3 regions of the Terrihabitans rhizophilus genome follow, and region 3 is predicted to be linked to each of the others. Evidence: riboswitches for the same ligand, from Rfam matches in the RefSeq annotation. Region 3 holds a riboswitch; each other region holds the start of a gene.
What was found. Region 3 has a riboswitch for thiamine pyrophosphate ahead of thiD (bifunctional hydroxymethylpyrimidine kinase/phosphomethylpyrimidine kinase). Riboswitches for the same ligand answer to the same signal wherever they lie in the genome.

Region 1 (2,318 bases), on a different contig from region 3:
GCCGGCGGCTCCACCGATCTCGTCGGTCGTCTCGTGGCGCAGCGCATGAGCGAGGAACTTGGCCAGCAGGTGGTGGTGGACAATCGCGGCGGCGCCGGTGGCAATCTGGGCTCGGCAGCCGTCGCGAAGTCCGCGGCCGACGGCTATACCATCCTGATGGGAACGGTGGCGACGCACGCCCTGAACCCCCTCATCTACACCAAGATTCCGTATGATCCGGTAAAGGATTTCGCGCCAGTCTCCCTCCTGGCAACGGTCCCGAATGTGCTGGCGGTGCATCCATCCGTGCCCGCGAACAATGTGGCCGAGCTGGTAGCGCTGGCGAAGAAGGATCCCGGCAAATTCAGCTACGCCTCCTCGGGCAACGGCACCCCGCTTCACCTCTCCGGCGAATTGTTCAAGACGCTGGCGGGCGTCGACATCGTGCACGTTCCCTACAAGGGATCGGGCCCGGCGCTCATCGACGTGCTGGCCGGGCAGGTGCCGATCATCTTCGACAATCTTCCCTCCTCCACCGAGCACATCAAGACCGGTCGCCTGAAGGGACTGGGCGTGACGACAACGGGCCGTGCACCAGTGTTTCCTGACATGCCAGCCATCGGCGAAACGCTGAAGGGTTATGAAACCTATACCTGGAATGCGTTGTTCGCCCCCGCCGGCACGCCGCCGGAGGTAATCGCCCGTCTCAACGAGGCGGCGAACAAGGCAGTGAGCGACGAGAAGACCAAGGCGAAGCTGGCCGAGTTCAGCGCCACCGTGGTGGCCTCCACGCCCGACGAACTGGCGAAACACGTGCAGTCCGAGATCGCCAAGTGGACGCCGATCGTGAAGCAGTCCGGCGCACGCATCGACTAATACGAACGGTTGACGGGCCGTCGAATCTCACGCACTTTCCCGCTCGCACAAACCGAGGGGGGTCCCGACAAGGGGCTGAGATACCGACGGCCGTTTCCCGGCAGCGCGGTGACCCTTTGAACCTGATCCGGGTCATGCCGGCGAAGGGACGGGTCAACGCCACCTCCATGTTCACACGGGTGGCGTCTGCGCTGCTCCTCGCTTCCCGGATCTCCGAACGCGAGGAGATCCACGTTGAACAAGCCCCTTATGCCGGCCGACTTCTCGGCCACCGAAATCACCACGGGCTCCCTGCCCGCCTCCCGCAAGGTCTACATCGCCAGCGATCATGCGCCGGATGTGCGCGTGCCCGTGCGCGAGATCACGCTGACCGATCCGGCCGAACCGGCGGTGCGTGTCTATGACACCTCGGGGCCCTACACCGATCCGGCCGTGCAGATCGACCTCGAGAAGGGCCTGTCCCGCACCCGCGTGGAATGGGTGCGCGAGCGCGGCGGCGTCGAGTTCTATGAAGGGCGCCTCATCAAGCCGGAAGACAACGGCAATGCCGGCGAGAAGCAGCTTGCGCGCGCCTTTCCGCTGCAGCACCAGCCGCTGGGCGGCGTGGGCACCGCGCCCATCACCCAATACGAGTTTGCCCGCGCCGGCATCATCACCAAGGAGATGATCTACGTCGCCGAGCGCGAGAACCTGGGCCGCAAGGCGGTGCTGGAACGTGCCGAGGAGGCCCTGCGCGATGGCGAGAGCTTCGGCGCCTCCCTGCCCGCCCACATCACCCCGGAATTCGTGCGCGAGGAGATCGCACGGGGCCGCGCCATCATCCCTTCGAACATCAACCACCCGGAACTCGAGCCGATGATCATCGGTCGAAACTTCCTGGTGAAGATCAACGCCAATATCGGCAATTCGGCCGTGTCGTCCTCGGTGGCCGAGGAAGTCGAGAAGCTGGTCTGGGCGATCCGCTGGGGCGCCGACACGGTGATGGACCTTTCCACCGGCCGCAACATCCACAACACGCGCGACTGGATCATCCGCAATTCACCGGTCCCGATCGGCACGGTTCCGATCTATCAGGCGCTGGAGAAGGTCGGCGGCGATCCCGTGAAGCTGGATTGGGAGGTCTATAAGGACACCCTCATCGAGCAGGCCGAACAGGGCGTCGACTACTTCACCATCCACGCCGGCGTGCGCCTGCCCTATGTGCCGCTGACGGCGAACCGCATGACGGGCATCGTCTCGCGCGGCGGCTCCATCATGGCCAAGTGGTGCCTCGCCCATCACCGCGAGAGCTTCCTGTACGAGCGCTTCGACGAGATCTGCGATCTCATGCGCCGCTACGACGTGTCGTTCTCGCTGGGCGACGGCCTGCGCCCCGGCTCCATCTACGACGCCAATGACCGCGCCCAGTTCGCGGAGCTGGAGACGCTCGGCGAGCTGACGCAGGTGGCTTGGCAGAAGGGCTG
Region 2 (2,318 bases), on a different contig from region 3:
CTTCACCGAAGATCGGCGCATCGTCCAGGGATGTCGGCCGGAAACCGGCCCAGATCTCGTCGATGGCCAGATCTTCCATGCTTGGCAGAGCCTGCCGGGCTGCCTCAAGCAAGGCGAACACGCCGCCCGCGGTGTTGCGCTGGTCGAACCCGCGCTCCTCCACCGTCGCTCCGATGACGAGCCGGCCGTCGCCTTTCGGGGCCATGTGGATCTGCTCGGTCCAGACCACATGCGTCAGGGCCGGCATCCGCGGGTCCATGCGCAGCGCCATGGACTGGCCGCGCAGCGGACGGACGGGAATCTGAAGGTCCGGCACCAGCTGCGGAGACCATGCTCCAGCCGCCAGAACGAAGGTGCCGGCCTCGACGCGCTCCGCTTCTGTCAAAAGCCCGGTGACCCTGCCCCCGCTGCGCTCGAGCGAAATGACCGCGGTGTTCTCGAACAGCGCGCCGCCTGCCGCCTCGAACGCTGCCTTGAGCGCGGCTGCGACCAGACGTGCATCCACCTGATGATCCTGTTCGCACAGGATCGCACCGGCAACGTTCGGCCTCAGCCCAGGCTCGCGCTCACGGGCAGCGCTGCCGGGCAGCCAGTCGGTCTTGAGGCCAAGGCGCGTCTGCAGCTGGTGGCGAAAGCGCAGCCGGTCCACTTCGTCGCGGGACAGCGCCACCACCATGGTGCCCTCCGCGCGGTAATCGACGGACAGCCCTGTCTCCGCCTCAAGTTCCTTCGCGAAGCCGTGCCACAGATCCTGGCTGGCAAGCGTCAGTGGCAGCAGGTCGTCCTCCCCCGGCTCTACCTCGGCGGTGGCGGCCAGCATGCCGGACGCTGCGCGCGTTGCGCCCGAGCCCACCACACCTCGCTCGAAGACGCCGACGGACAAGCCTCGCTTGAGCAGTGAACGGCCGACGGAAAGGCCGATGATGCCGCCGCCAATGATGGCCACGTCGAACCGGCGGGCAGCATTATGGTCCGTCATCTTGATGATTTTCGTCATGTCACACTCCCTTCGCTGGAATGACCCAGATCAGGTTCGTCGGGTTTGATCTCAGCCGCCAGATAGCGGCACCCCGGGCGTCTGTTGTGGAGATAGTCCCGCTGGCAGATTGGTGCAAGCCGGAGCGCGATCGGGAACTGGCCCGAAGGCAAGCTTCCACAACCGGAGACCGTAAGCTAGAAGAACGGGCCCTTATTCGAGGTTTCCCATGCCGGAAGACAACAACGTCTACAAGCGGGCGAACAAGCCGCGGAAGAAGGAACCCGTGAAGCGGGTTACGCTCTCGCCCGAGGCCCGGAAGGCATATGAGGAGATGATCCGGGAGCGCGAGGAGCGCGAGCGCCTCTACGGCACCCACCTTGATCGGCAGGATCGTCGCTGATCCTTCAGCGGAAAGGAACCCTGCGGCGTGACGCCAGCCACAGGGTCAACTGCTTGCGCCATTGCGGCACCTCCGCCGCCGTGCGGAACGGGTCATAGCCCCGCCTCTCCATGGATTGCAGATACGGCTCGACCAGCGCCACCGGCAGGAAGGCCGGAGCGGCCCTCCGGTCCAGATCCACGAACGCCTCTTTCGCCCGCGCAAGATGATGCCGCGCCAAGGCCCGCATCTCTGCAAGCGCGTTCAGCAGGGACGCGTCGGCCTCGCCGTTCAGGAGTTTGCCGCGGTCGACACCATTACGCGCCAGGATCTCCGTCGGGATCATCACCTGCCCGCGTGAGGCGTGCAGAGGCAGCGAGCGCAACAAGCCCGTTATGGCGTAGGCGACCCCTGCATGCCCGGCCGCATCGGCGCCACGAGGCTCATCGCCGTCGCTCAGGATAATGGATGCGAGGCGCAGCACCGTGGACGCGGTCTCGCCGGCATAGCCTTCAAGTTCAGTTACGATCGCGACCGGATCGTCGTAGAGGTCGAAGATTTTGGCTTCGACCAGTCGCGACAGAGCCGCCGGCGGCAATCTGTAGTCCCGCATGGCGGCCAGAAGCTCTCCGGCCACGGGATGGCCGGCTGCCTCGCCTGCCCGTTCCCCTTCGACGACCTCACGCCACCAGGTCAGCCGGATCTCGCCGGGTATCGGCTCGCTGACCACGTCCCGCACGCGCGCGACTTCTGCGTTGAAGGCGTAGAGGGCGAACAGGGCCGGCCGCTTGTCAGCCGGCGCGAACAGGGTGGCGAAGAAGCGATCGGGATCGCTCTCCCGGACAATGGACTGCGCGTATGCGCCACCATCCATCAATGCGCCCGCCCCTTCACCGCGCCTTGTCCACCGCGATCAGCGCCGCAGCCACCTTTCGCTCGTCGCTCATCAGCACGTTGTAT
Region 3 (2,318 bases):
CGTCATGGCCGGCCTCATCCGCTGGATCGGCCACGATGTCCCCACGGGGCAGATCGTGGCCGCGCGCAGCTTCTTCGCGCTGCTCCCCATCCTGCTCTGGCTCGGCCTGTCCGGCGAACTCCCGCGCGCGTTCCGCACGCCGCGTCCGTTTGGCCATTTTCTGCGCGCCAGCATCGGCGTGGCGTCCATGTTCTGCCTGTTCCTGGGGCTGGCCCGCCTGTCCCTGCCGGAAAGCACCATGATCTCCTATGCGGTGCCGCTCTTCACCACGATCCTGGCCACCGTCGTGCTCCGCGAACCCTTGCGGTTGCCGCGCCTCGTCGCGGTGTTCGTCGGCCTTGCCGGCGTGTGCATCGTGCTCTGGCCGCACGTCGCGGGCGGCAAACTGGCCGAGATGCTCGATGGCCGGGGCGGGGAGGCGTCGGCCGGGGCGTTGTTCGCTCTCACGGGTGCGGTGCTGACCTCCTGCGCCATGATCCAGGTCAGGCGGCTGGTTCAGACCGAATCGACCGGCACGGTGGTCTTCTACTTCTCCACCTTCTCCACGCTCTTCGCGCTCCTGACTTTCCCCTTTGGCTGGGTGGTGCCCGATCTGCCGCATGCCCTGGCCCTTCTCGCCACGGGGATCGCGGGCGGGATCGGTCAGATCCTGCTGACGCAGGGCTACCGCTACGCGGAGGCTTCGGTGATCGCCCCCTTCGAGTACACCACGCTGATCTGGGCGCTCGCCATCGGCTGGCTGGCCTTCGGCGACCTTCTGGACATCTACGGACTGGTGGGCGGCCTTGTCGTCGTCGCCTCGGGCGTGCTCGTCATCCTGTACGAGCGCCGCCTCGGAATCGAGCGCGCGAAGGCCCGCCGGGCGGAGCCACCGCCCGTCTGATCCGTCTTGCCCTGCGCGATCATGATCTCTATGTGACGGCCATCTGCTTGGGGTGCGCACGCCGGTGCGCTGAGAGGCACGGGGTCCGCAAGGATCGACGCCAACCCACGAACCTGATCCGGGTCATGCCGGCGGAGGAAAGCGGGATGGCTACAGCCTCTCAGGACATCAATATTGCGCTGACGATCGCCGGCACCGACCCCACGGGCGGGGCGGGCGTGCAGGCCGATCTCAAGACCTTCTCGGCCTTCCGCGTCTACGGCGCCTCCGTCATCACGGCTCTGGTGGCGCAGAACACCCAGGGCGTGCGCGCCATTCACGACGTGCCGACCGCGTTCATCGCCGAGCAGATCGCCAGCGTCTTCGACGATCTGGACGTGAAATCCGTCAAGATCGGCATGCTGTCCCAGCCGGAGGTCATCCGCACCGTCGCAGAGGGGCTGGATCGTTACGTCGCCACGGAAAGGCTTGTTCTGGACCCGGTCATGGTGGCCGCCAGCGGCGACCGGCTCCTCGTGCCGGAAGCGATTGATGCCCTGCGGACGGTCCTCATCCCCAAGGCGCTCGTCATTACCCCCAACATGCCGGAGGCCGCGGCCCTGCTGGACGAGGACATGGCCGAAAACGAACCCGCCATGATCCGGCAGGCCGAGCGGCTGATGAAGCTCGGCTGCCGCGCCGTCCTCCTGAAGGGTGGGCACGGCGAGGGCGAGGAAAGCACGGACATCCTGCTCGATGCAGCGGGGCTGCAGCGCTACACCTCGCGCCGCCACGCCACCAAGAACACCCACGGCACCGGCTGCACCCTGTCGTCCGCTATTGCCGCCGGCCTTGCGAATGGCATGAATCTTCGCGACTCGGTCAGCGAGGCCAAGGCCTTCATCACCGGCGCCATACAGGCTTCCGACACCCTGAAGGTGGGGCGAGGCCACGGCCCGGTTCATCATTTCCACAGGATGTGGCAGCCCGGCTGAAACCAAACCCGCGTGCTGGCGTTTATGTCATCACGTTGTGATCAGGGGGTGGTTTCGCTTAGGTATGAACGCTCCACGCCCCCAGCCGCAGCGGTTCCGCGCTCTCTTCATCTCCGACGTCCATCTTGGGACGAAGGGATGCCAGGCCGAGATGCTGCTCGATTTCCTCCGCTACCACGATGCGGACACCATCTATCTGGTGGGCGACATCGTGGATGGCTGGCGCCTCAAGCAGAGCTGGTACTGGCCGCAGGCCCACAATGACGTGGTGCAGAAGCTGCTACGCAAGGGCCGGCAGGGCTCGCGCCTGATCTACATCCCCGGCAACCACGACGAGTTCCTGCGCAGCTATTACGGCTCGCATTTCGGCGGCATCGAGGTGGCGGAAACCGCCATCCACGAGGCGGCGGACGGCCGCAAATACCTCGTCATTCATGGCGACATCTTCGACATGGTGGTGC

Region 1: another riboswitch for thiamine pyrophosphate. It lies ahead of thiC (phosphomethylpyrimidine synthase ThiC); the one in region 3 lies ahead of thiD (bifunctional hydroxymethylpyrimidine kinase/phosphomethylpyrimidine kinase).
Region 2: another riboswitch for thiamine pyrophosphate. It lies ahead of thiO (glycine oxidase ThiO); the one in region 3 lies ahead of thiD (bifunctional hydroxymethylpyrimidine kinase/phosphomethylpyrimidine kinase).

What each region holds. Positions count from the first base shown of each region.
Region 1 is NZ_JAXAFJ010000009.1:120,843-123,160, forward strand. Features, by position in the region: gene SCD90_RS14035 (Bug family tripartite tricarboxylate transporter substrate binding protein) at 1-855, shown strand, start outside; TPP riboswitch at 901-1,021, shown strand; gene thiC (phosphomethylpyrimidine synthase ThiC) at 1,105-2,318, shown strand, end outside.
Region 2 is NZ_JAXAFJ010000002.1:273,519-275,836, forward strand. Features, by position in the region: gene thiO (glycine oxidase ThiO) at 1-997, opposite strand, end outside; TPP riboswitch at 987-1,083, opposite strand; gene SCD90_RS04895 (hypothetical protein) at 1,206-1,379, shown strand; gene SCD90_RS04900 (phytoene/squalene synthase family protein) at 1,384-2,232, opposite strand; gene SCD90_RS04905 (Mth938-like domain-containing protein) at 2,249-2,318, opposite strand, start outside.
Region 3 is NZ_JAXAFJ010000008.1:135,775-138,092, forward strand. Features, by position in the region: gene SCD90_RS13225 (DMT family transporter) at 1-883, shown strand, start outside; TPP riboswitch at 922-1,040, shown strand; gene thiD (bifunctional hydroxymethylpyrimidine kinase/phosphomethylpyrimidine kinase) at 1,030-1,857, shown strand; gene SCD90_RS13235 (UDP-2,3-diacylglucosamine diphosphatase) at 1,922-2,318, shown strand, end outside.